Linked DNA regions of Azospirillum brasilense. The protein of the gene in region 2 interacts with the protein of the main gene of each other region in a pairwise test. Links are inferred from orthologs where the notes say so. Each region holds a gene or a part of one and is shown on either strand. Other genes may lie near its edges. The genes, in order: ftsH and hflK.

Evidence for each region.
Region 1: the proteins of hflK (region 2) and ftsH interact in binary tests that used the Escherichia coli proteins (3 or more experiments, as listed by UniProt). The link is inferred for Azospirillum brasilense from one-to-one orthologs.

Annotation. Positions count from the first base shown.
Region 1 is NZ_CP059449.1:2,629,448-2,639,620, forward strand. Bases 1,001-3,997 are described here. They hold ftsH (ATP-dependent zinc metalloprotease FtsH), read right to left. Parts: upstream 3,470-3,997; coding sequence 1,532-3,469; downstream 1,001-1,531. Other genes in these bases: H1Q64_RS12510 (rhomboid family intramembrane serine protease), read right to left, coding at 1,001-1,344; tilS (tRNA lysidine(34) synthetase TilS), read right to left, coding at 3,554-3,997. Outside these bases: H1Q64_RS12500 (peroxiredoxin), read left to right, coding at 1-43; H1Q64_RS12505 (DUF2061 domain-containing protein), read right to left, coding at 221-445; more of H1Q64_RS12510, read right to left, coding at 553-1,000; more of tilS, read right to left, coding at 3,998-4,900; tol-pal system protein YbgF, read right to left, coding at 4,909-5,814; eno (phosphopyruvate hydratase), read right to left, coding at 6,038-7,315; pyrroloquinoline quinone precursor peptide PqqA, read left to right, coding at 7,628-7,708; pyrroloquinoline quinone biosynthesis protein PqqB, read left to right, coding at 7,777-8,706; pyrroloquinoline-quinone synthase PqqC, read left to right, coding at 8,703-9,479; H1Q64_RS12550 (PqqD family peptide modification chaperone), read left to right, coding at 9,476-9,778; pyrroloquinoline quinone biosynthesis protein PqqE, read left to right, coding at 9,775-10,173. UniProt on the Escherichia coli protein: Acts as a processive, ATP-dependent zinc metallopeptidase for both cytoplasmic and membrane proteins. Plays a role in the quality control of integral membrane proteins.
Region 2 is NZ_CP059449.1:25,401-41,339, forward strand. The notes cover bases 6,563-9,441. They hold hflK (FtsH protease activity modulator HflK), read right to left. Parts: upstream 8,646-9,441; coding sequence 7,479-8,645; downstream 6,563-7,478. Other genes in these bases: hflC (protease modulator HflC), read right to left, coding at 6,563-7,467; apbC (iron-sulfur cluster carrier protein ApbC), read left to right, coding at 8,830-9,441. Outside these bases: H1Q64_RS00120 (acetolactate synthase 3 large subunit), read right to left, coding at 1-145; H1Q64_RS00125 (PLP-dependent aminotransferase family protein), read right to left, coding at 450-1,664; tRNA (adenosine(37)-N6)-dimethylallyltransferase MiaA, read right to left, coding at 1,683-2,675; H1Q64_RS00135 (cupredoxin domain-containing protein), read right to left, coding at 2,756-3,247; phosphoserine phosphatase SerB, read left to right, coding at 3,410-4,321; H1Q64_RS00145 (DegQ family serine endoprotease), read right to left, coding at 4,421-5,950; H1Q64_RS00150 (DUF2065 domain-containing protein), read right to left, coding at 6,208-6,396; more of hflC, read right to left, coding at 6,520-6,562; more of apbC, read left to right, coding at 9,442-9,990; H1Q64_RS00170 (monovalent cation:proton antiporter-2 (CPA2) family protein), read left to right, coding at 10,128-11,936; H1Q64_RS00175 (ABC transporter ATP-binding protein), read right to left, coding at 11,952-12,749; H1Q64_RS00180 (ABC transporter permease), read right to left, coding at 12,746-13,645; H1Q64_RS00185 (ABC transporter substrate-binding protein), read right to left, coding at 13,803-14,771; H1Q64_RS00190 (hypothetical protein), read left to right, coding at 14,852-15,043; H1Q64_RS00195 (DUF983 domain-containing protein), read left to right, coding at 15,104-15,508; H1Q64_RS00200 (glycosyltransferase family 41 protein), read right to left, coding at 15,515-15,939.

The DNA.
Region 1 (10,173 bases), 2.6 Mb from region 2 along the record:
GTCCGCTCCGGAAACGGTGCTGGCCTACCTGCGGTCGCGCTAAACTGGTTTCCATTTCCCAATCTGCTTGTTGGCCGCTTCTTTTAGCCCTCTCCCCTCTGGGGAGAGGGTGGCCCAGAGGGCCGGTGAGGGGGTTGCGCTTTTGCCGGACGGATGGTCAAGCGAACCCCCTCAAGCTAACCCTCTCCCCGGAGTGGAGAGGGGATAACCTCCGATCTTTTCAGGCCGGAACAGCGGTCCCCTCCGCCGGCTCCGCCTCGGCCGCCTGTGCCTTGCGGCGTTCATGGGCTGCCCAGGCCTTCTCGTGCAGGTGATAGGCCACCGTGTTGCACAGCGGTTCCACCAGAGCCAGCGCGCCGCCCATCGCGATGCTGCCGGTCATCAGATAGCCGACCGTAAAGGCCACCGTGAAGTGGATGCAGGCAAAGCTGAAGGTCTTGGTCATCGCCGATCTCCCGAACATCGCCGTTTTTGTTCAGCCTCAGCATGCGGGTCGGGCGGCGACAGGTCCAATCGAATGATCCAACAAAACCGATAGATCATTCCTATCATTCATCGAAAGGGACGGCGGCGGTCGCCCGCTTCCGGCACGCTGCCGCGACGCAGCCGGGTGCCAGGCGGAACGACCGCGAAGGGGCGGCTGTGCTGGGGCTCCAGCAGCCGCACCTCGGGCCGCTTGAAGAAGGGGATCAGTGCGGCCCCCATGACGAACCCGCCGACATGCGCCCAGAAGGCCACCCCGCCGCTGTCGTCGGAGGTCGGGGTGGTGACCCCGCTCAGGATCTGCCCGACGAACCAGAAGCCCAACACCAGCACCGCCGGGACGCTGATGACGCGCACGATGATGATGAACCAGAAGAAAACGCCGACATTGGCCCGCGGGTGCAGCACCAGATAAGCGCCGAGCACCCCGCCGATGGCCCCGCTCGCCCCCACCATCGGGACTTCGGACATTGGGGCGGCGAAGCTCTGGGCCAGTGCCGCCGCCGTTCCGCACAGCAGGTAGAAGACCACGAAGCGGCCCCGCCCCATGCTGTCCTCGACGTTGTTGCCGAAGATCCAGAGGTACAGCATGTTGCCGGCGATGTGCAGGAAGCCGCCATGCATGAACATGGAGGTGATGACGGACATCCAGGGCGGAACGACCCGCAACGGCTCCGGCAGTTCGGCGTGGCCGAACAGCACCGCCGGAACGAGGCCGAAGGAATAGACCGCGAGGTCTCCGCCCCGCGCGCCCAGCGAAAGCTGCCACAGGAACACCATCACGCACAGCGCGATCAGCGCCATGGTGACGACCGGCGTCCGCCGCGTCGGGTTGTCGTCGTAGATGGGCAGGAACAGCATCGGCGGCGCTTTCGGTTGAGACAACCCTGTTCAGTACGATGGTCCCGTCCCTCGGTTCCGCCAAGACGTACGGGAGACGCGTACAGCCGGAGGGCCTCAAGAAAATGGTCGGCAAAGAAAAACCGGCGCCCCTTGCGGAGCGCCGGTTTCGCTGACTAAAGCTGCGGTGCGGATCAGGTGCCGGGCATCAGGTGCCCTGGGGCTCCGGGTCCATCCCGCCGCTTTCCTTGGTAGTCGGCACCGAGGGGCGGCGGCCCGAGGTCGGGGTTGGCTGCTTCGGCGGGGCCGGGGAGAAGCCTTCCCGCTCGTCGTTGCGGATCAGCGGCTCGCCGCGCAGCAGGCGGGCGATGTCCTCACCGCTCAGGGTCTCATATTCCAGCAGGCCCTTGGCGATGGTGTGGAGCTGGTCGATGTTCTCCGTCAGGATGCGGCGAGCCTCGCCGTACGCCTCGTCGACGATCCGGCGGATTTCCTCATCCACCGTGCGGGCCGTGGCGTCGGACATGTTCTTGTGCTGGGTGACGGAGTGGCCGAGGAAGACCTCCTGCGTCGGCTCGCCGTAGAGCAGCGGGCCCAGCTTGTCGCTCATGCCCCATTCGGTGACCATGCGGCGCGACATGTCGGTCGCCATCTTGATGTCGCCCGACGCACCGGTGGTCACGCGGTCCTTGCCGAAGATCAGCTCTTCCGCGATGCGGCCGCCCATGGCGACGCGCAGGTCGGCGTGCAGCTTGGCCTGGGACAGCGAGATGCGGTCGCCTTCCGGCAGGCGCATCACCATGCCCAGGGCGCGACCGCGCGGGATGATGGTGGCCTTGTGCACCGGATCGCTGTCCGGCTGGTGGATGGCGACGATGGCGTGACCGGCCTCGTGATAGGCGGTCAGCTTCTTCTCGTCCTCGGTCATGACCATGGAGCGGCGTTCCGCACCCATCATGACCTTGTCCTTGGCGGCCTCGAACTCGGCCATGCCGACGACGCGCTTGCCGATGCGGGCAGCGAGCAGCGCGGCCTCGTTGACGAGATTGGCGAGGTCGGCGCCCGAGAAGCCCGGGGTGCCGCGCGCGATGACCTTGGCATCGACGTCCGGGGACAGCGGCACCTTGCGCATGTGGACCTTGAGGATCTTCTCGCGGCCCAGCACGTCGGGGTTCGGAACGACGACCTGACGGTCGAAGCGGCCCGGACGCAGCAGCGCGGGGTCGAGCACGTCGGGACGGTTCGTCGCGGCGATGAGGATGACGCCCTCGTTCGCCTCGAAGCCGTCCATCTCGACCAGCAGCTGGTTCAGGGTCTGTTCGCGCTCGTCGTTGCCGCCACCCAGGCCGGCGCCACGATGACGACCCACGGCGTCGATTTCGTCGATGAAGATGATGCAAGGGGCATTCTTCTTGCCCTGCTCGAACATGTCGCGGACGCGGCTGGCGCCGACACCCACGAACATCTCGACGAAGTCGGAGCCGGAGATGGTGAAGAAGGGCACGTTGGCTTCACCCGCCACGGCGCGCGCGGTCAGGGTCTTACCGGTGCCCGGCGGGCCGACGAGCAGCACGCCCTTCGGAATCTTGCCGCCCAGACGCTGGAACTTCTGCGGGTCCTTCAGGAACTCGACGATTTCGGCCAGCTCCTGCTTGGCCTCGTCGATGCCGGCGACATCGTCGAAGGTGACCCGGCCGACCTTCTCCGTCAGCAGGCGCGCGCGGGACTTGCCAAAGCCCATGGCCTTGCCGCCGCCCGACTGCATCTGACGCATGAAGAAGATCCAGACGCCGATCAGCAGCAGCATCGGGAACCAGGACAGCAGGACGGAGAACAGCGACGGCACGTTGCTGTCGTCCGGAACGGCGCTGATGCGCACGTTCTTCTGCGTCAGCCGCTCGACCAGCCCGGCTTCGGGCGGGACGTAGGTGCTGAAGGACCGGCCGTCGGTGAAGTGGCCGGAGACCTGGTTTCCTTTGATGGTGACGTCGGCCACTTGGCCGCGGTCCACTTCGGCGAGAAGCTCGCTGAACGGAACCGTCGTCTGCGGGCTGCGCGTGGAAGAGCTCTGGAACAGGTTGAACAGGGCCACCAGCAGCAGCCCGATGATGATCCAGAGCGCGAGATTCTTGCCGAAATTGTTCACGTCGAAAGCCTTTCTGCGAACCCTGCGCGGAAAGGTAGGCTGATGCGGAGCCACCCCTCCCGGGCTTACGGGCACGTTCCCAGATTAAATAATGCCGACACGGTCCGAAACAACCGGAAAAGCTGGGCCGGCCAACGCCACCCCGGGCGCGTGCTGGGCGACCGCCGAAAGGGGGAATCCGGGCCGCGAAAAGCCCAGATGCGGCACCGCCGCCAGCCCGTTTCCGTCCCAAAGCGCCGGCAGGGTCTCGCGGACCGGTTCGGGCAGGCCGATGCGGCCCGAATCCGGGCTTGCGGACCGCACCATTTGCCACCCCTCCCGCCCCAATTTTGCCACGGTGACCGCCCCGCCCGCCCCCGCCGCCAACCGAACGGCGAATCGGCGATCCCACCAGACCTCTCCGCCCGGAGCAAGGCCCAGCCGTTCGGTGACCCCGACCGGTTCCCGCGCGATCACCAAATGCTCCCGCCGCGGCACAATGCTGCAGCCGCCAAGCGTGCGCCCACGGAAGTGTCCCGCCGCGATGTCGGTGAACAGGCGCTCCGCCGCCTCATCCTTCGGCGGGTAGGCTGCGCCCCCCGTCACGGCGATGCAGCGGACCAACGCGCGCAGGCCAAGCTCCTCCGGCGCGTCCAGCAAAGGCTTCGGGTCCAGTCGCAGCCAGCCCTCCGGATAAACCGCGGCGGCTTCGGCCAGCAGGGCGGCGGTTCCAACCTCCAGCGCGTTGCGCGCGCGGGCGGCACGGCGGGCGAGGTCGGCCAGACGCGGCGGGTCCAGCCCCTCGGCGGCCAGCGCCTCTCCCGCCGCGCGCAGGCGGGCACGGGCGAACCGCGGGTTGCGGTTCGACGGGTCCTCGAACCACTCCTGGCCGAAAGCGCGGCAGGTCGCCACCAGCCGCTCGTGAGACAGGTCCAGCAGCGGCCGGATCACCCGGACCGCTCCTGCCGCGCGCACCGGCGCCATGCCGGCCAGTCCGTCAATGCCGGAGCCGCGGGCGAAGCGCAGCAGCACCGTCTCGGCTTGGTCGTCGCGGTGGTGGGCGAGCGCCAGATGAAGGATGCCCTCCCTGCGGCAGTGTTCGGCCAGCAGGCGGTGGCGCGCGGCGCGGGCCGCCTCCTGGATGCCGGTCGCCGGCTTCTCGCCGTCCCAGCGCAGAATGGCGTGGGAAACGCCGCGGGCCTGGAGCCAGCCGCCCACCCAAACGGCCTCCGCCGCGGATTCCGTGCGCAGGCCATGATCGACGATCAGCGCGAGGACATCCCCGCCCCGCTCCGCCGCCCAACGCTGAGCGAGCAGAACCAACCCGAGGCTGTCCGCCCCGCCGGACACGCCCACGGCCACGCGCGGCCGCGTCTCGAAGCCGCCCAGCCGGTCCATGCGGGCGGCGAACTCACCCGCGGAAATCGGCCCCGCCGGGTCGGACGCGCTCACCGCACCCGTCAGGCGCAGTTCAGACGGCGGCGCTCGGTGTCGGCGCGGCGCTTAACGCTGGCAGATGCCTCCGGGAACTTGGTGATCAACTGGTTGAAGGCCGTGCAGGCGTCCTTCTTCTGGTTGAGCTGCTGCAGCGACATGCCGAGCTTCAGCAGATTGTCAGCCGCCTTGTTGTTCTTCGGATATTTCTGCACACCCTCGGCGAAGGCCACCGCGGCGTCCTGGAACTTGTTGCGGACGTAATAGGTCTCACCCAGCCAATACTGGGCGTTGCCGGCGAGTTGATGGCCCTTGTTCTTCGCCAGGAAATCGCTGAACGCCTTCTCCGCCTTGTCGTAGTCGGACTGGCGCAGCAGCTCGAAAGCGTGCTCGTACTGCTTTTCCGGGGTCGAATTGGCGGGCAGCGGCGCCAGGGCGGCGGTCTGCTTCTCCGCCGGCTTGTCAGCCGTCTTCTCAGGCGCCTTGGCGGCGCTGGAGGCTGCGGCCGGAGTCGCCGCGCTGGGCTTGGCCGGGCTGCCGAACGGGTCGCTGGCCGCCCCGCCGCCCTTGCTCTCCAGCTCCTTCAGGCGGAAATCGATGTCGCTGTTGACCCGCTCCAGCCGGTCCTTCATCTGCGATATCTGATAGGTCGCCTCTTCATAGCGCCCGGTCAGCTCCGACAGGGCGCGCTCCAGCTTCTGCAGCCGCACTTCGAAATCGGCGGCCAGAGACGGCTGGATCTCGGCGGTCTGCCCCCGCGTGTAGGAGTTGCCCGGATAGGCCTGCGCCACCTCGACGCGCCCGCCCAGCGCCTCCACCCCCGACTCCAGCCGGTCCAGACGGTCCTGCAGCGAAGCCGTCTGCGCGAGGACGGAACCGCTGCACAGCAGGCCGCCAAGCAGCAGGGCGGCGAAAGAAGTGGTCTTGGTCATGCGTCGAGGGTCCTGTCCGGGCGGGGAAAGCCGTCGTTGAGAGGGTGCCGTTCCAAGCGGGCGAAACTATGGCGGCTGTTTACCAGAAGCGGGTACGCCTTGCACGGTGGTGATTTGGAAATCACCCGCGCACCGGGCACGCACCCGGAAGAGAACACAGAAAAAAGCCCCTTCCCGGCAGTCCGGAAAGGGGCCTTTCTCAAAGGAGACTCCTGAAAGCGTCTTACGCCTTGAGGATGCCGCGGCCGGCGAAGCGGGCGGCGGTGCCAAGCATCTCCTCGATGCGGATGAGCTGGTTGTACTTGGCCAGACGGTCGGAGCGCGACAGCGAGCCGGTCTTGATCTGGCCACAGTTGGTGGCGACCGCCAGATCGGCGATGGTGCTGTCCTCGGTCTCGCCCGAGCGGTGCGACAGAACGGCCGTGTAGCCGGCCTTGTGCGCCATGTCCACGGCTTCCAGCGTCTCCGACAGCGTGCCGATCTGGTTGACCTTGACCAGGATCGAGTTGCCCACGCCCTTGCGGATGCCGTCCGCCAGACGCGCCGGATTGGTCACGAACAGGTCGTCGCCGACCAGCTGCACCTTGCCGCCGATGGCGTCGGTCAGAGCCTTCCAGCCCTCCCAGTCGTCCTCGGCCATGCCGTCCTCGATCGAGATGATCGGGTAGCGCCCGACCAGATCGGCCCAGTAGGAGACCATCTGCTCCGGCGCCAGCGACTTGCCCTCGCCGGCCAGCTCGTACTTGCCGTTCTTGAAGAACTCGGTCGAGGCGGCGTCGATGGCGAGCATGACGTCGTCGCCCGGCTTGTAGCCGGCGGCCTCGATGGCCTTCATCACGAAGCCCAGCGCGTCCTCGGTCGAGGCGAGGTTGGGGGCGAAGCCGCCCTCGTCACCGACGTTGGTGTTGTGGCCGGCGTCCTTGAGCTTCTTCTTGAGCGCCTGGAAGATCTCCGAGCCCATGCGGATGGCCTCGGCGCCGTTCTCGGCGCCGACCGGCATGACCATGAACTCCTGGATGTCGATCGGGTTGTCGGCGTGGGCGCCGCCGTTGATGATGTTCATCATCGGCACCGGCAGCAGGTTGGCGAAGGCGCCGCCGACGTAGCGGAACAGCGGCAGGGCGGCCTCTTCCGCCGAGGCCTTGGCGACGGCGAGCGAGACGCCGAGGATGGCGTTGGCGCCGAGCCGGCCCTTGTTGGGGGTGCCGTCCAGCTCGATCATGGCGAGGTCGAGGGCGCGCTGGTTGGAGCCGTCGAGGCCGGCGATGGCGTCGAAGATCTCGCCGTTGACCGACTCCACGGCCTTCAGCACGCCCTTGCCGCCGTAGCGGGACTTGTCGCCGTCGCGCAGCTCCACCGCCTCGTGCGCGCCGGTCGAGGCGCCCGACGGAACGGCGGCGCGGCCGAAGGCGCCGGATTCGAGCAGGACGTCCACCTCGACGGTCGGGTTCCCACGGCTGTCGAGGATCTCGCGGGCGTGGATTTCGGTAATGGCGCTCATGTTTGTCCTTCCTCCGCGTTGCGCGCGTCCACTGGATGATCTTTCCAGGTGGATGATCTTTCCAGGCGAAAAAGAAGCGCGCGGGCTTGATAGCCCTGCGTGCGGGGGGATGCAAGGCCGCTGGGGCGCAAAGGCTCGCGGAAGGACGCCCGGACGGTGGAGCACCCCTATCCGGTTGTGCAGCGCACCTGCTTCCAAAGTCGCATAGACCATCTTGTCCCACACCCGTAGCGTTCTAACGTTCGCTAGTGGGGACCGCCCGCGGCGGGCGGAACACACCCCAAAACCAATCCAAGCGCGGAGGACCCATCCATGAAGACCTGGCGCAAGCCCCAGATCGTCGAAATCGCCGTTGGCACCGAAATCAACGCCTACGCCTGCGCTCGTCTCTGAGCGCCGGCCGGTTCCCATGCGTGACGACCGCCGCCTGATTCGGGCCGCCTGACTAGGAAAGGCACCCCATGCTGACGATCCTCGTCCTTGGCTCCGCCGCGGGCGGCGGTTTTCCCCAGTGGAACTGCAACTGCGCGGGCTGCCGCCGCGCCCGCTCCGGCGACCCGGCAGCCCGGCCGCGCACCCAATCGTCGCTCGCCGTCAGCGGCGGCGACGGGCGCTGGCTGCTGCTGAACGCCTCGCCGGACATCGGCCGGCAGATCCTCGCCAACCCAGCGCTGCATCCGCAGACCGCCGTGCGCCACAGCCCCATCGCCGCGGCGGTGCTGACCAACGCCGACATCGACCATGTGGCGGGCCTGCTGACGCTGCGCGAATCCCAGCCGCTGGCCGTCTACGCCACCGACCGGGTGCACCGCGTGCTGGAGGCGAACGCCGTCTTCCGCGTGGTCAACCCGGAGCTGGCGCCGCGCCGCCCCATGGCGCTGGACCGGCCCTGGGTTCCCGCCGACGCCACCGGAACCCCCTTCCCCTTCGAGATCGAAGCCTTCGCCGTGCCCGGCAAGGTCGCGCTCTATCTGGAGGACCCGTCCGCCGCCGGCTTCGGCTCGGTGGCGGAGGACACGGTGGCTTTGCGCATCCGCGACCGCAACGGCGACGGGGAATTCTTCTACATCCCCGGCTGCTCGGCCATGCCGGGCTGGCTGGCCGACCGGCTGCGCGGGGCGCCGCTGGTGCTGTTCGACGGCACCACCTGGACCGACGATGAGATGATCCGCGCCGGCACCGGCAGCAAGACGGGCCAGCGCATGGGCCACATGGCGATGTCCGGCCCGGACGGCTCGATCGCCGCCTTCGCGGACCTGGGCGTGCGGCGCAAGGTCTTCGTCCACATCAACAACACCAATCCGGCCCTGCTGGACGACTCGCCCGAACGGGCCGCCGCCGCCGCCGAAGGTTGGGAAATCGCCCACGACGGGATGGAGTTCACCCTATGACGTCACTGCTGTCGCGCGAAGGTCTGGAACGTGAGCTGCGCGCCATCGGCGAGCGCCAGTACCACGACCTCCACCCCTTCCACAAACTGCTGCATGGCGGGAAGCTGAAGCGCGGTCAGGTCCAGGCCTGGGCGCTGAACCGCTTCTACTATCAGGTCTGCATCCCCAAGAAGGATCTGGCCCTGATGGCGCGGATGGACGATCCGGCGCTGCGCCGCATCTGGATTCAGCGCGTGCTCGACCATGACGGCTTCGGCGAGAGCCGGGAGCGCGAGGAGGGCAAGGTCGGCGGAATCGAGCGCTGGCTGCGCCTGACCGACGGGCTGGGGCTGGACCGCGACTATGTCACCTCGCTGAGGGGCATCCTGCCGGCGACCCGCTACGCCGTCGATTCCTACGTCAACTTCGTGTCGAGCAAATCGACGCTGGAAGCCGTCGCCTCGTCCCTGACCGAGCTGTTCGCCCCGGCCATCCACCGCGAGCGCATCGCCGGGTTCGAGGCCTACTACGCCTTTGCCAACGACGCCACCCTGTCCTATTTCCGCAAGCGGCTCGACGAGGCGCCGCGTGACGTCGAGTTCGGGCTCGAATACGTGCTCGACAACGCCCGGACACCGGAGCAGCAGCAGCAGGTGATCGCCGCGCTGCGCCACAAGGCGGAGCTTCTCTGGGCGCAGCTGGACGCGCTGCACCACGCCTATGTGTCGCCCGGCCTGATCCCGCCCGGCGCCTTCGTGCCGGACGACATGGAACCGCCGGTCTACGCGCGATGACAGACGGCGTGAGCGAGGAGGACCGGGTTCGGCTGGCTCCGGGCGTCATGCTCCGCCAGGACCGGGTGCGCGGCCACTGGCAGCTTCTGGGGCCGGAGCGCGTGCTGATCCTGGACGAGGTGGCGCTGGAGGTGGTGCGGGCCGTCACTGCACAGTCTCCGGAAGGGCAGCCTCCGGTGACGGTGGGCGCGGCCATCGCGACGCTGGCCGCACAATTCGACGCGCCGCGGGAGGAGATCGCCGCGGATGTGTTGGAAGTGTTGGGCGACATGATCACGAAGGGGTTCCTGACCCGATGACCTTCTGTGGCGCCACGACCGGACTCGAACCGCCGCTGGCCCTGCTGGCGGAACTGACGCACCGCTGCCCGCTGCGCTGCGCCTACTGCTCCAACCCGCTGGCCCTCGACCCGGCCAGCCGGGAGCTGGACACCGCCGCGTGGTGCCGCGTGCTCGACGAGGCGGCGGACCTCGGCATCATCCAAGTGCATTTCTCCGGCGGCGAGCCGACGGCGCGCAAGGATCTGGAGGTGCTGATCGCCCACGCCACCGCGGCCGGGCTCTACGCCAACCTCATCACCTCGGCGGTGCTGCTCGACCGGGCGCGGCTGGAGCGGCTGCGCGACGCCGGGCTGCAGCATGTGCAGATCGGCTTCCAGGACACAGTGCCGGCCAAGGCCGAACTGATCAGCGGC
Region 2 (15,939 bases):
GAATGTGCTTGATGTCGTTCTGCTGGAAGATGGCGTCGTAGATCGGAAGTACCGCGCCGCCCGGATAACCGAAGATGATGTCGACGCCCTGATCCTTCAGGGCCTTGATGACGATCTGCGCGCCGGTCAGCTTCTGTTCGGGCATAGCTCACGACCTTCCAATGGGGGCCCCTCTTTTCACGGGCGGCCCTGTTCCTTCTCAAACCCCGGCGATGGCCTGCTGGGAAAACAAGGGGTTATCCCCAAAGGCGAAGGCCGGGACCGGCAAACTAGACAATCCGCCAGTCCTTGGTCAACCCATTTTGCGAATGATCGAAAAGATTTTTTGCCGCAGTTTTTCCAAATATTTCGCAAGCTGGAAAGACCGCCCTCCCCGCAAAGCCGCCCGCAAACGCGAACGGCCTGCCCCGCGGGTGCGGAGGCAGGCCGTTGCGCGAGGACTGGCGAAGTTAAGCCGCGACGGTCTGAAGCAGACCGCAGAGGCGGCGGATGCCTTCGCGGATGCGCTCCGGGTTGTTGTTGGAGAAGCTGAGGCGCAGCGTGTTCTTGCCCGAGCGGTCGGCGTGGAAGGCCGAGCCGGGGACGAAGGCGACGTTGGCGTCCTTGATGGCGCGGGCCAGCAGGTCCACCCCGTCGGTGCCCTCCGGCAGCTCGATCCAGACGAACATGCCGCCTTCCGGCTTGGTCCAGGTCACCCCGGCCGGGGCGAACTCGTCCAGCGCGGTCAGCATGGCGTCGCGGCGCTCCTTGTAGGCGGCGCGCAGGCGGCGGATGTGGCTGTCGAAGTTCTGCGACACCACGTCGTGCAGCACGATCTGGTTGATGGTGCTGGTGTGCAGGTCGCCGGCCTGCTTCATCAGAACCAGCCGGTTGATGACCTCGGCCGGGCCGTTGATCCAGCCCACGCGCAGCGCCGGCACCATCGTCTTGGAGAAGGAGCCGCAGAAAAGCACGTTGGTGATCTTGCCGCCGTTGCGGGCGGCGTCCAGCGCGACGATGGACGGGATCGGCTCACCCTCGTAGCGCAGCTCGGTGTAGGCGGCGTCCTCGACGATCGGCACGCCGTGCTTGGCGCAGAGGTCGAGCAGCGCTTCGCGGCGGGCCAGCGAGATCGTCGTGCCGTTGGGGTTCTGGAAGTCGGGGACGAGGTAGAAGAACTTCGGCTTCTGCTCCAGCGCCGCCTCAACGGCGGCGAGGTCCGGCCCCTCGGCGTCGCCGGGAACGGAAAGATACTGCGGCTCGTAGGGCGAAAAGGCCTGGAGCGCGCCGAGATAGGTCGGGCGGGTCACCAAGATCTTCTCGCCCGGCCCGATCAGCAGCTTGCCGACGAACTCCAGCGCCTGCTGCGACCCGCTGGTCACCAGCACCTCGTCCAGCCCGGCCTGGATGCCGCGGCGGCCCAGATAGGCGCAGATCCACTCGCGCAGCGGCGTGAAGCCCTCGCTGATGGTGTATTGAAGCGCGCCGCCGGCCCCGCTGTTGGACTGGAAGATCTTCTCATAGGCGCGGGCGATGGCCGCGGTCGGGAAGAAATCGGGGTCCGGGATGCCCCCGGCGAAGGAGATGATTTCCGGCCGTTCGAGCAGCTTCAGCAGCTCCCGGATTTCCGAGGCTCCCATACCGGCGACGCGACCGGCAAACACGTTTCCCCAATCGACCGTCACTTTCAATCCTCCTGAGGGTCAACGACGCAACGTCGTTTCAAGATAGGTCAGTATTGCTTCACTAAGTGGTCTTGTGTAGAGCGAATTGATCGTATGGCAGCCATGCAGAGCGGAAGCCGGAGGCCGCGCCGCGAGCTGGTGGCGGAACCATGTGACCTGCCGCTTCGCGTAGCGGCGCGTCGATTGCTGAGCCAGCGCAATGGCTTCGTCGAGCGTCAGCGCGCCGCGCAGATGGTCGCGCAGTTCCGGCACGCCCAGCGCCTTCATCGCCGGCAGGTCGGGGTCGAGGCCGAGCGCGTCGAGCCGCCGCACCTCCTCCAGCGCCCCCTGCCCCATCATCACGCGGAAGCGGCGGTCGCAGTTGGCGTAGAGCGCGTCGCGCGGCGGGTCGATCACCAGCACGGAAAAGGCCAGCCCCTCCGGCGCGCCCTCGGCGCGCTGGGTCTGCCAGTGGGTCAGCGGATGGCCGGTGGCCTCCAGCACCTCCCAGGCGCGGGTCAGGCGGGTGGTGTCGCCGGGGTTCAGCTTGGCCGAGGCCGGGTCGCGACGCAGCAGTTCCTCGCGGAACGCCTCGCCGCCCAGGTCCCGCAAGCGGGCGTGGGCGGCCTTGCGGACCTCATCCGGGACGGCGGGAACGGCGCTCAAGCCTTCCATCAGCGTGCGCAGGTAGAGGCCGGTGCCGCCGACGATGATGGGCAGGCGCCCGGCGGCGTGCGCCGCGGCGATCTCGGCCAGCGCCATGTCGCGCCAGCGCGCTGCGGAGCCGCGCTCCGCCGCCGGCAGCACGCCGTAGAGCCGGTGCGGGGCCAGCGCCAGATCCTCTGCCCCCGGACGGGCGGTCAGCACGTCCAACTCGGCGTAGAGCTGCATGCTGTCGGCGTTGATGACCGTGCCGTTGCGCGCCAGGGCGATGTCGAGCGCCATGCCCGACTTGCCCGACGCCGTCGGGCCGCCGATCACCACCACATGCCGGTGCTGCACATCCCGGTTGCGCGGGCTGTCCTCTGCCATGTCGCCTTGCCTGACGTTCCTCCGGCTACAGCGTATGGCAGGGGAAGGCTCGGCTTGGCAAGGACGACCGGTGTGGGGCCTCAGCGAACCGTGATCGTCCCGGTCATGCCGAGGCTGCTGTGCAGCGGTTCGTGGCAGGCCAGGTCATAGGTGCCGGCCTGGACCGGGATGAAGTCCACCACGTCGGTCTGGCCGGCGGGGATCTCCAGATTCACCAGGGCCGGCGTCTCGACGGCACCCTGCGCGGTGGTGACCCGCCACACCGCGATGGCCTTGAAGAAGCCTTCGGAGGTGAAGGTGTGCGCGACGGTCCCGCGGTTCTCCAGCGTCAGCCGGTAGGGCGTTCCCCGCTCGAAGGTCAGACGGTCGGGCTGGAACCGGAATTCGTCCAACTGCACGGTCACGGGGCGGGCCTGCGCCCAATCCACCGCCGAGACGCGCGCCGCCACGTCGCCGACATAGCCGGGCGGCGGGCGCTGCGCCAGATCGGTCCCGGCGCCGCATCCGGTCAGGAGGAACAAGGTGAGTGCGAGAATGGACGGGGTAAGAAGGGTGGCAGGCCGCTGGATCATGGACGAGCCCTCCGGCGATTTGAGCGGAAACGCGGCCGGAGGCTTCCGGGTCCCCGGCGCGGAATGTCTATGACGCTTGGCGGAGTGGGTTGGCGCAAACTCCCGGCTGTGCTAGGGAGCGCGCGCGCCCTTTCCCCACGGCTCTTCCAGGATCGCCCCGCCATGAGCGCTGTCGTTACGCTGATCGCCGCCGCCTCCGCCGTACTCGACGAGCAGGCCGTGCAGGCCGCCCGCGCGTCCCTGACCGCGCTGGGGGCCGACACCGCCAAGCCGGACTGGCTGGCGCCGGACCGCGCCTGCGACATCGTCGAGGAAGGGCTGGTCCCCGAGCAGGCCGAAGCCGCCGTGCGCCGCGCTCTGGCCAATCTTGCTCAAGACGGCCTCGCCATCGACGTCATCGCCCAGAAGCCGGGCAACCGGAAAAAGCGCCTGCTGGTCGCCGACATGGAATCGACGATCATCGAGCAGGAGATGCTGGACGAGTTGGGCGATTACGTCGGGCTGAAGGACCACATCGCCGCGATCACCGCCCGCGCCATGAACGGCGAGATCGACTTCAAGGGCGCGGTGCGCGAGCGGGTCGCCCTGCTGAAGGGCCTGAACGAGAGCGTCGTCGACGAGGTGTGGCAGCGCGCCACGCTGATGCCGGGTGCCAGGACACTGATCTCCACCATGCGCGCCAACGGGGCGACCTGCGTGCTGGTCTCCGGCGGCTTCCGCTGCTTCACGGAGCGGGTGCGCCAGTGGGTCGGCTTCGACGACGACCGCGGCAACGTGCTGGAGGTGGTCGACGGCCTCATGACCGGCGCGGTGGTCGAGCCGATCCTCGATAAGGACAGCAAGCTGGAGGCCCTGCTCGCCTACGCCGGGGAGCGCCACGTCCCGACCGTCGAGACCATGGCCGTCGGCGACGGCGCCAACGACCTGCCGATGCTGCTGGCCGCCGGGCTTGGCGTCGCCTTCCACGCCAAGCCGACGGTGGCCGCCCAGGCCCGCGCCCGCGTGGACCATGGCGACCTGACCGCCCTGCTGTTCGCCCAGGGCTACCGGATCGGGGAGTTCGTGGAGGGCTGACCGCCCACCCATTACGGGCACGCCTCCGCAACCTCACAAAGCGAAAGGGCACCGGCGGTCTCCCGCCGGTGCCCTTTTCCTTTCGGGATAGCCCCCGGATCAGCCCTGGCTGAGCGGGATGGCGACGAAGCGCAGGTCGCCGTGACGGTCCACCAGCAGCAGGATGGACTTTTTGCCCTGCTCCTTGGCCTTCTGGATCTTGGACGTCACGTCCTCCGGCTTGCGGACCTCCTCCTGGCCGACCTCGATGATGACGTCGCCGGCGCGGATACCCTTCTCCGACGCGGTGGAGTTGCCGGCCACCTCGGTCACCACGACGCCTTTCAGCTCGGGCTTGATCTCGAACTGCTGGCGCAGCTCGGGCGTGATGTTGGTCAGCTTCAGGCCCAGCGTCTCGGTCGGCTTCTGGGCCGGGGCCTGCTGAGGCTGGCGGCGCTGCTCCTCCGGATTGGCGGCGAGAAGGCCCGACTCTTCTGCGGCCTCAAGCTCGCCCACCTTCACCTGAAGCTGCTGCGACTTGCCCTTGCGCCACACCTCGATCGGGACGGCCTTGTCGATCGGCGTCTCGGCAACGACGCGCGGCAGGCGGCGCATCTCGTTGATTTCCTTGCCATCGAACTTGGTCACCACGTCGCCCGCCTGGATGCCGGCCTTGGCCGCCGGGCCGTTTGGGGTGATCGAGGCGACCAGCGCGCCCTTGTGGCCCTGCAGGCCCAGGCTCTCGGCGATCTCCGGGGTCACGCCCTGGATGCGCACGCCCAGCCAGCCGCGCCGCGTCTTGCCGTACTCGCGGAGCTGCGCGACCACCTGCTTGGCGAGGTTGGACGGGATGGCGAAGCCGATGCCGACCGAACCACCCGACGGCGAGAAGATCGCCGTGTTGATGCCGATGACCTCGCCGTTCAGGTTGAACATCGGGCCGCCGGAGTTGCCGCGGTTGATCGAGGCGTCGGTCTGCAGGAAGTCGTCGTAGGGGCCGGCGTTGATGTCGCGCTGACGGGCCGAGATGATGCCGGCGGTGACCGAACCACCCAGGCCGAACGGGTTGCCGATGGCCAGCACCCAGTCGCCCACGCGCATGGCGTCCGAATCACCGAAGGGCACGGCGACCAGCGGGTGGCTGGTGTTGATCTTCAGCAGGGCGACGTCGGTCTTCGGGTCCTTGCCGATCAGCTCCGCCTTGATGTTGGTGTCGTCCTGCAGGATGACGGTGATCTCGTCGGCGTCCTGGATGACGTGGTTGTTGGTGACCACGTAGCCGTTCTTGGCGTCGATGATGAAGCCGGACCCGAGCGAAGTCGACTTGCGCGGCTGCTGCGGCTGGTCCTGCTGCTGACGGTCGAAGAAGTCGCGGAAGAACTCCTCGAACGGCGAGCCCGGCGGGAACTGCGGCATCTCGGGACGGGCGCCCTGCTGGCGCTGCGGCACCGCCTGGCTGGTGGAGATGTTGACCACGGCGGGCAGCAGCTTTTCCGACAGGTCGGCGAAGCTGGTCGGCGCCGGGCGCGACTGGGCCATGGCGGGGGTGCCGACGGCGGCGGACAGCCCCAACAGGAGAGCGGCGATCAGCGGCACGACGCGCAGACGGCGGCCGGATTCGGCGCGGTGGATGGGGTGGTTCGGGTTCAACTCAGCTCTCCCTGCCGGACATCCGGCACCTTCTTGTTCCAATCGGCCATCTGTTCCAATCGGCCCGCGGCTTCATGCGAATTGCGGTCCGAGGGGGCGCTTCACCGATCCGTGTGCCGGATGTAATCCCCGCGCGTCACTGCTTCAAGCAAAGGCGCACGGGTCCCATCCGCCACGGAGGACGCGCGAGTATAGAAGTCGGAGTATGGCCGGAAAATGGCGGCGCGGTCCAGCGACGCGCGCGCGGCAAAAGGGTGTCAGGCGCCCCGCAGAAGCCAGACGAATCCGACGCCGGCCATCGCCGTCACCAGCCCGACGGTGCGCAGCCGGTTCTCCGGCATCGTCAGCGCTTCGACGACCAGCCGCCGCATCGCGGACGGGAACAGCGCGTAGAGCACGCCTTCGATCACCAGGACCAGGGCCAGCGCGGTGAGGAAATCCGTCATCGGTCGGGCGGCATTTCAGAGGAGGATTTCAGGGCGGAAAGACAAAATTGGGGTGGGAGAACGGGAGCCCCCACCCCAGCCCCTCCCCCGGGAGAAGGGGGAAGGGGAAGCGAGCGCAACGACTTACTGCTGCTGGGCGGTCGCCGGGGCCGGGGCCCGCTGCTGCGCCGGGCCGCTGCCCGAAGCCGGAGCCGGCTGGCCGTTGCCGCCGCCGGTGATGTCGCCGAAGTAGCGGAAGAACTCGCCGGTCGGGGACAGCACCATGGTGGTGTCGTCCTTGTTCAGCGACTTCCGGTAGGCTTCGAGCGTCCGGTAGAAGCTGTAGAACTGCGGGTCCTGCGACGTCGCCTCGGCGATCATCTTCAGCGCCTGGTTGTCGCCTTCACCGCGCAGGATCTGCGAATCGCGCTGCGCTTCGGCCAGGATGACGGTGCGCTCGCGATCCGCGCGGGAGCGGATCTGCTGCGACTGCTCCTGACCCTGGGCGCGGGCCTCCGCGGCTTCGCGCTCACGTTCCGACCGCATGCGGGCGAAGATCGACTGGCTGGTCTCCTCCGGCAGGTCGGCGCGGCGGATGCGGACATCGACGATCTCGATGCCGAAGCGCTTCGCCTCGTCGTTCACCTGCCCGCGGATGTCGTTCATCACGCGCGGACGTTCGTCCGACAGGATGGCGAGCAGCGTCACGCTGCCGAGAACGCGGCGGAGCGCCGAGTTCACGATGGCGTTCATCCGCGTCTCGGCCACCGCCTCGTTGCCGGCGGTCTGGTAGAAGCGCAGCGGGTCCAGAATGCGGTAACGCGCGAAGGCGTCCACGTCCAGGCGCTTCTGGTCGGCCAGGATGACCTGCTCCACCGGCGGGTCGAGATCGAGCACGCGACGGTCGAGGATGCGGACTTCCTGGATGAAGGGGATCTTGGCCTTCAGGCCGGGTTCGCGGATGACGCGCATCGGCTCGCCGAACTGGAGGACGAGCGCCTGCTGCGCCTCGTTCACCGTGAACAGCGAGGCCGAGGCGAGCACGCCCGCGGCGAGGATGCCGATGCCGGCGACCAACAATGTGCGGTTCATGGCATCCCTCCTCAACGGGCCGGCTGCTGGCCGGCGGGCCGCGCCGGAGCAGGCTGAAGCTGGTTGAGCGGCAGGTAGGGAACCACGCCCTGGGCACCCTGCGCGTTGCCGTCGATGATGACCTTGTTGGCGCCGCTCAGGATCTCTTCCATGGTCTCCAGATACATGCGCTTGGCGGTCACGTCCTTGGCGGTCGAGTAGGCGTCGAACACCTTGCGGAAGCGGTCGGCGTCACCCTGGGCCAGGTTCACGACCTGCTCGCGGTAGGCGGAAGCCTCCTGGATCAGCCGTTCCGCGTCGCCTCGGGCGCGCGGGATCACGTCGTTCCGGTAGGCCTCGGCCTCGTTGCGGGCGCGCTCGCGGTCGGCCCGGGCGCGCTGCACGTCGTTGAAGGCGTCGATGACGGGCGACGGCGGGTCGGCCTTCTGCAACTGCACCTGCGTCACCTCGATGCCGCCCTCATAGTCGTCCAGCATGGCCTGGAGGAGCTGGCGGGTGGAGGTTTCGATCTGCTGGCGGGCCTCGGTCAAGGCCGGCTGCAGGTCGGTGCGGCCGATGACCTCGCGCATCGCGCTTTCCGCCGCCTTCTTCACGGTGGCCTCGGGGTCGCGGATCTTGAACAGATACTCGCCCGCGTCCTTGATGACCCAGAAGACGGTGAAGTCGATGTCGATGATGTTCTCGTCACCGGTCAGCATCAGCGACTCGTCGGGAACGTCACGGTCGCCGCGACGCCCGTCGCCGGCCGAGCGGTAGCCGACCTCGATGCGGTTGACGCGCGTCACCTTGGGCATCAGCACCGTTTCGATGGGCGACGGCAGGTGGTAGCGCAGGCCGGGCTGTTCGGTGCGCACCCACTGGCCGAAGCGCAGCACGACGCCCTGCTCGTCCGCCTCGACGCGGTAGATGCCGCTGGCCAGCCAGACCACGGCCAACAGGCCGACGACGAGCGCGATGCCCCGGCCGCTGCCGACGCCGCCCGGCATCACCCGCTTCAGGCGGTCCTGGCCGCGGCGCAGCAGATCCTCCAGGTCCGGCGGCTGCGGCCCTCCGCCGCCGCCGCCACCGCCGCCTCCACCGCCACCCGGCGGACGGCCCCACGGATTCTGACCGCCACCACCCGGCGGAGGACCCCAGGGGCCGCCACCGCCGCCCCCTCCCTGATTGCTCCACGGCATTCCGTTCGTTCCCCTTCGCGCTCTCTCAATTCTTGGGACGGAAATTCCGGAAAACAAATCGTTTCCGGACCGTCCGATCCCTTTACCATTATTGTCCGCCGGCCCTATAGTGCCCATCCCATTCGGGGAAGGATTTCACCGACGGATATCCGCCAATATCGGGAAGGAAGCGGAGTTTTCAACCATGGCGCAGGTCAGCGAAGCTCAAGTCCTTGAAGCTCTGAGGACGGTTGTCGATCCGGAACGGGGCAAGGACGTCGTCAGCCTCGGCATGCTTTCCGGCCTTGTCGTGCGTGACGGGCACGTCGCCTTTTCGATCGAAGTGGACCCCAAGCGCGGCGCCCAGGCCGAGCCGGTGCGCCACGCCGCCGAGAAAGCGGTGGAAGCCCTGCCGGGCGTCCTGTCGGTCACCGCGGTCCTGACGGCGCACCGCCCCGCCGGGCAGGGTGCCGCCCCGCAGCAGAGCCACGGGCATTCCCATGGCGGGCATGGCCATTCCCATGGCGGCCATTCCCATGGGCAGCCCGCGGAGCAGAAGCCGCTGGTGCCGGGCGTGAAGGCCATCGTCGCCGTCGCATCGGGCAAGGGCGGCGTCGGCAAGTCCACCACGGCCAGCAACCTCGCCCTCGCCATGGCGGCGAACGGGTTGAAGGTCGGGCTTCTGGACGCCGACATCTACGGCCCGTCCATGCCGCGCATGCTGGGCATCTCCGGCCGGCCGACCAGCCGCGACGGCAAAATCCTGGAGCCGATGGAGAACTACGGCATCAAGGTGATGTCGATGGGCTTCCTGGTCGCCGAGGACACGCCGATGATCTGGCGCGGCCCGATGGTGATGAGCGCGCTCCAGCAGATGCTGCGCGACGTGAACTGGGGCACGCTCGACGTTCTGGTGGTGGACATGCCGCCGGGCACCGGCGACGCCCAGCTCACCATGGCGCAGCAGGTGCCGCTGGCCGGGGCGATCATCGTCTCGACCCCGCAGGACATCGCCCTGCTCGACGCCCGCAAGGGGCTGAACATGTTCCGCCGCGTGGACGTGCCCGTCCTCGGCATCATCGAGAACATGAGCTATTTCTGCTGCCCCAACTGCGGCCACCGCACGGACATCTTCAGCCACGGCGGCGCCCGCAAGGAAGCCACGGACCTCGGCATGGAGTTCCTCGGCGAGGTCCCGCTGCACCTCGACATCCGCGAGACTTCCGACCAAGGCCAGCCCATCGTGGTGTCGCAGCCCGAGTCGGAGCACGCGAAGGTGTACCGCGGAATTGCCAAGCGCGTGTGGGAGAAGATCGCCGGCGAGCAGGGCCCGGCGCGCGCGGCGCCGCGGATCGTGGTGTCGTAAGGGGGCGTGCTTGCCCCCACCCTCCCCACTTCGTGGGTCCCCTCCCTCCCCCGCTTCGCAGGGGAGGGCCTAAGTTCCCTCCCCTGCGAAGCGGGGGAGGGTTAGGGTGGGGGCAAAGCCTTTAGAGGGTGGGGCCGATGCCGGATTTCGTGACGTTGGTGGTGCTGCTGGCCGCGGTGGTCCTGGCGGTCCCGGTGGCCAAGCGGATCGGCTTCGGCGGGCCGCTCGGCTATCTCGCGGCGGGGCTGGCCATCGGACCGGGCGGGCTCGGGCTGGTGACGGACGTCGAGGCGATCCGGCACGTCTCCGAACTCGGCGTCATCATGCTGCTGTTCCTGATCGGGCTGGAGTTGCGCCCCGCCCGCCTGTGGGTGATGCGACGATCGGTCCTGGGGCTCGGCGGCGCGCAGGTCGCGGTGACCGCCGTCGTGATCGCCGCCGCCACCATTCTCCTGCTGGGATTCACCCCCGCCGCCGCCGCGGTGACCGGATTCGGTCTCTCCCTGTCCTCCACCGCCATGGTGCTGCCCATGCTGGCGGAGCGGGAACTGCTGACCACCAACGCCGGGCGCAGCGCCTTCTCGATCCTGCTGTTCCAGGACCTCGCCATCATCCCCGCGGTGGCGCTGCTGCCCCTGCTCGGTCATGGCGCCGGAGAGGTGCCCGATGCCGGAACGGCGTGGCTGGCCGTGCTGAAGGCCGGCGGAGCGGTTGCGGCCATCCTGACCGGCGGGCGCTACCTGCTGCGCCCGGTGCTGCGCATCGTGGACGGCGCCCGGACGCCGGAGATCTTCACCGCCACCGCCCTGCTGATCGTGCTGGGCACCGCGCTGTTCGCCGCCTGGGCGGGGCTGTCCATGTCGCTCGGCGCCTTCATGGCCGGGGTGCTGCTGTCCGATTCGGAATACCGGCACGAGGTGCAGGCCGACATCGCGCCGTTCGAGGGGCTGCTGCTCGGCCTGTTCTTCGTGTCGGTGGGCATGGGGGCCGACGTGGCGGCGCTGATGGCCGAGCCGGTGCGCTACCTGTCGCTGGCGCTCGGGCTGATGGCTCTGAAGGCGGCGGCGCTGTTCGGGCTGGCCCGCCTGTCCGGCCTGCGTCCGGGCGGATCGGTGCGGCTGTCCACCGTGCTGAGCCAGGGCGGCGAGTTCGGCTTCGTGCTGTTCGGGCTGGCCGTCGGCGTCGGGGCGATGAGCGGAGGACAGGCGGCGACGGCCATGCTGGTGGTCACGCTGTCGATGATCGCCACCCCCTTCGTCTTCGCGGCGGAGGAGCGCTGGCTGGCGCCGCGGCTGATCGTGAAGCCCGTCCGCCCCTACGACACCATCGCGCCGGACGGGGAGCCGCCGGTGCTGATCTGCGGCTTCGGCCGGGTCGGGCAGATCGTCGGCCGCGTGCTGCGGCTGCGCGGCATCCCCTTCACGGCGCTGGAGCAGAGCGCCGAGCAGGTCGACGTCGTGCGGCGATTCGGCAACAAGGTGTATTATGGCGACCCGTCGCGGCTCGACCTGCTGCGCGCCGCCGGAGCGGACAAGGCGAAGGTGCTGGTGGTGGCTCTGGAGGACATGGAGCAGTCGCTGCGCGTGGTGGAACTGGCGACGCGCCATTTCCCGCACCTCGTCATCCACGCCCGCGCCCGCAACCGCCGCCACGCCCATTTCCTGATGGACCGCGGGGTCACGCATTTCGTGCGCGAGACCTTCGACTCCAGTCTGCGCCTGACCGGCGGCGTGCTGGAATCGCTGGGCCTGCCGCCGGAGGAGACCCGCCACACGCTGGACACCTTCCGCGAGCATGACGAGCGCACGCTGATCCGGCAGCACGCGGTCCATCACGACGAGAACCGCCTGATCCAGACCTCCCGCCAAGCCGCCGCCGAGCTTCAGGCCCTGTTCGAGGCCGACCGCGAGGAACCGGTGAAGGAGCGCGACCGCAAGGCCGTCTGACGCCCCTCCCCCGCCTCAGCCGATCAGCAGGCTGTCGTCGGTGATGTCCTCGCCGCCGCGCTGCTTGGCGAACAGCGCCAGCAGATGCGGCACGTCCAGCCCGGCGCGCTGCTCCCCCGACACGTCGAGCACGATCCGCCCTTCGTGCAGCATCACCGTGCGGTCGCCGTAGTCCAGCGCCTGCCGCATGGAGTGGGTGACCATCAGCGTGGTCAACCGGTTCTCCTCGACAATGCGGCGGGTCAGGCCCAGAACGAACTCCGCCGTTCCGGGGTCGAGCGCCGCTGTGTGTTCGTCAAGCAGCAGGATCTTCGACCCGGCGAGCGTCGCCATCAGCAGGCTGACCGCCTGCCGCTGCCCGCCGGACAGCAGGCCCATGCGGTCGTGCAGCCGGTTCTCCAGCCCCAGTCCCAGCTCCGCGATGCGCTCGCGGAAATGCCGGCGGCGGTCGCCGCGCAGGGCGAAGCCCAGGCCGCGGCGGCGCCCGCGGGCGGCGGCCAGCGCCATGTTCTCCTCGATGGTCAGGGCGGTGCAGCTTCCGACCATCGGGTCCTGAAAGACGCGGGCGACCAGCGAGGCGCGCTTCGGCGTCGCCCAGCGGGTGACGTCAACCCCGTCGATGGCGATGCTGCCCTCCTCGGCGATCACGTCGCCGGCCAGCGCGCCCAGGAAGGTGGACTTGCCGGCGCCGTTGGAGCCGATGACGGTGACGAACTGCCCTTCCGGGATCGTCAGGTCGACGCCGCGCAGGGCGTGCTTCTCCAGCGGGGTGCCACGCCCGAAGGTGACGTGGATGCCGTTGACCGTGATCATCGGGCGGCCTCCCTCTTCTTCGATGCGGCTTTCAGCCGCATCCGCGGCAGGATCAGCGCCACCGCGACCAGGACGGCGGTAACAAGATTGAGGTCGGAGGCCTGGAGCCCGATGGCGTCCGCCGACAGAGCCAGTTGGACCGCCAGACGGTAGAGGATGGAGCCGACGACGCAGCCGACCAGCGCCCACAGCATCGCGCGGGCCGGCAGCACCGTCTCGCCGACAATCACCGCGGCCAGACCGACCACGATGGTGCCGATGCCGGTGGTCACGTCGGCGAAGCCGTTGGTCTGGGCGAACAGCGCGCCGGCCAGGGCGCACAGACCGTTCGACAGCGCCATGCCGGCGTAGATGTGGAAGTCCGTCTGCACCCCCTGCGCGCGGGCCATCCGGGCGTTGACGCCGGTCGCCCGCATGGCGAGGCCGAACTCGCTGTTCAGGAAGCGGGACAGCAGCAGGACGATCACGACGACGACGACCAGAACGACGAGCGGCCGCACCACATGGTCGGGGAGCCCCAGCCCGTAAAAGGGCGTCAGCACCGTGTCCTGCATCAGCAGCGCCACGTTCGGGCGGCCCATCACGCGCAGGTTCACCGAGAACAGCGCGATCATGGTCAGGATGCTGGCCAGCAGGTGCAGGATCTTGAAGCGGACGTTCAGCGTCGCCGTGACCAGCCCGGCCATCGACCCGGCCAGCGCCGCGACGAGGCTGGCGATCCACGGGTTGACCCCGGCGACCAGAAGCGTGGCGCAGACCGCCGCGCCCAGCGGGAAGCTGCCGTCCACCGTCAGGTCCGGGAAATCGAGCACCCGGAAGGACAGGTACACGCCAAGGGCGACCAGCGCGTACACCAGCCCGATCTCGACGGCCCCGAAGAAGGCGATTTCACTCATGATTGGTCCTTGGGGAGTGTCGCGTCGAGCCCCCCTCCCGGCCTCCCCCCGCTGCGCAGGGGGAGGAGAAAAGCCCTCCCCTGCAAAGCGGGGGAGGGTTGGGTGGGGGCCCGTCTCAACCACTCCCCCTCAATGAAACAACTTACTGCGAAACAACTTACTGCCCGACCACCTTGGTCGCGCGCTGGGTCACCGCCTCGGGGATGGTCACGCCCATCGCCGCCGCGGATTTCGGGTTCACGAACAGGTCGGTGCCCTTGGCGAAGGTCACCGGAACGTCGCCCGGCTTCTCGCCCTTCAGGATGCGGACCACGGCCTCACCGGTCTGGCGGCCGACCTGCCGGTAATCGAAGCCGATCGAGGCCACCGTGCCGCGCGCCACGCTGTCGGTGTCCGCGGAGAAGACCGGCAGCTTGGCCTGCTGGCCCACCGCGACGACGCTCTCCAGCGCCGAGACGACCGTGTTGTCCAGCGGCACGTAGATCGCGTCGGCCTTGCCGACGAGGCTGCGGGCGGCGGGCTGGGCGTCGGCGGACTTGGTGGCGGTCGCCTCGACCACGGTCAGCCCGGCCTTCTGCGCCTCGTCCTTCAGCGCCTTGACCAGCGAGACGGAGTTCGGCTCGCCGGCGTTGTAGAGGACGCCCAAACGCTTGACCGACGGCACGATCTCGCGGATCAGCGCCACATGCTCGGCCACCGGGGCCATATCCGACACGCCGGTCACGTTGGCGCCTGGCTTGTCCAGGCTGCGGACGAGCTGCGCGCCGACCGGGTCGGTCACCGCGGTGAAGACCACCGGAATGTCGCGGGTCGACGCCACGACCGCCTGGGCGGAGGGGGTGGAGATCGGAACGATCACGTCCGGACGGGCGCCGGCGAACTGGCGCGCGATCTGCGCGGCGGTTGCGGGGTTGCCCTGGGCGCTCTGATACTCGACCTTCAGGGTGTCACCCGGCGTGTAGCCCGCGGCCTTCAACGCCTCGATCACGCCGTCGCGCGTGGCGTCCAGCGCCGGATGCTCGACGATGGCGGTGATTGCGACGGTCTTGGTCTGGGCGAAGGCGGTGGCGCTGGTCAGCGCGACGGCGGCCGTGGCTGCGGCGAGAAACAGGCGGGTGATCGTCATGGCTCCAGGCTCCCGGAGGGGGTTTGTGCATCCCGTAGACGCCTAGGGGCCGGTCCGTCAACTGCCGGAGCAGGAATCCGATGAGCGAAGACCCGCGCGACGCCCGACTCCAAGCCCTCGAATCCGCCATCACCGACATCGAGGCGGAGGCCCGCGCCGCCGCGCACGCGCTGTGCGCCCATGAGCTTCAGATGCGGCTGGAGAACATCGCCCGCCGCGTCGAGGCCCTGCGCGCGGCGCAACCCCGGAGTGCGAAGGACGGAACGGCGTGACGATCGGTCGCTCCCTCCCCATATGAGGCCCTTCGGGGAGCGGATCGCAGGGGTACGGCCATGACGGCGGAAAACAGGGCGGTGGAAGACGACACTCAGGACGGCGCGCGGTCGAAGACGACGGCGGCGTTGCGCGGGCTGATGGGGCAATGCCCAGCCTGCGGACGCGGGCGCCTGCTGCGGAACTACCTGAAACCGGTGGACCACTGCACCCATTGCGGCGAGGCGTTCGGCCATCTGCGCGCCGACGACGCCCCGCCCTGGATGACCATCCTGATCGTCGGCCACATCATCATCCCGGCGGTCCTGTCGGTCGAGCAGAGCTACGAGCCGGCGACCTGGGTGCATCTCACCATCTGGCCGCTGCTGACGCTGCTGCTGACCGGTCTGCTGCTGCCGCGCTGCAAGGGCGTGGTGTTGGGGCTGCTGTGGAGCACCGGGGCGCCGGGGTCCGAACGCGCCTGATCCACTTCAGTCGAAACTGAGCGCGAAGCTCGCCCGCCCCTGCCCGGCCTGGAGGCGCTGCCACATCACGCCGAAGGCGGCCTCCAGCGCGCGGGTGAAGCGCACGCCATTCAATGCCGGGGACGCCACCAGCCGGTCCCGCAGGCCGCCGCGCAGCGCCGCCAGCCCGGCCGGGTCGGCGACCAGAGCCGCCACCTTGGCGACGTAGCCGTCCGGCCCGTCGGCCACCAGATTGGACAGCCCCGCCGAGGCGAGGTGCGTCACCGAATGGCGGGCGCAGAAGCGGTCGCCGCCCAGCGTCACCACCGGCACCCCCATCCACAGCGCCTCCAGGGTCGTCAGACCGCCGGAATAGGGGAAGGGGTCGAGCGCCACGTCGACCTCCCCGTAGCCGGCCAGGAACTCCCGGTGCGGCGCTCCGCCCCACAGAT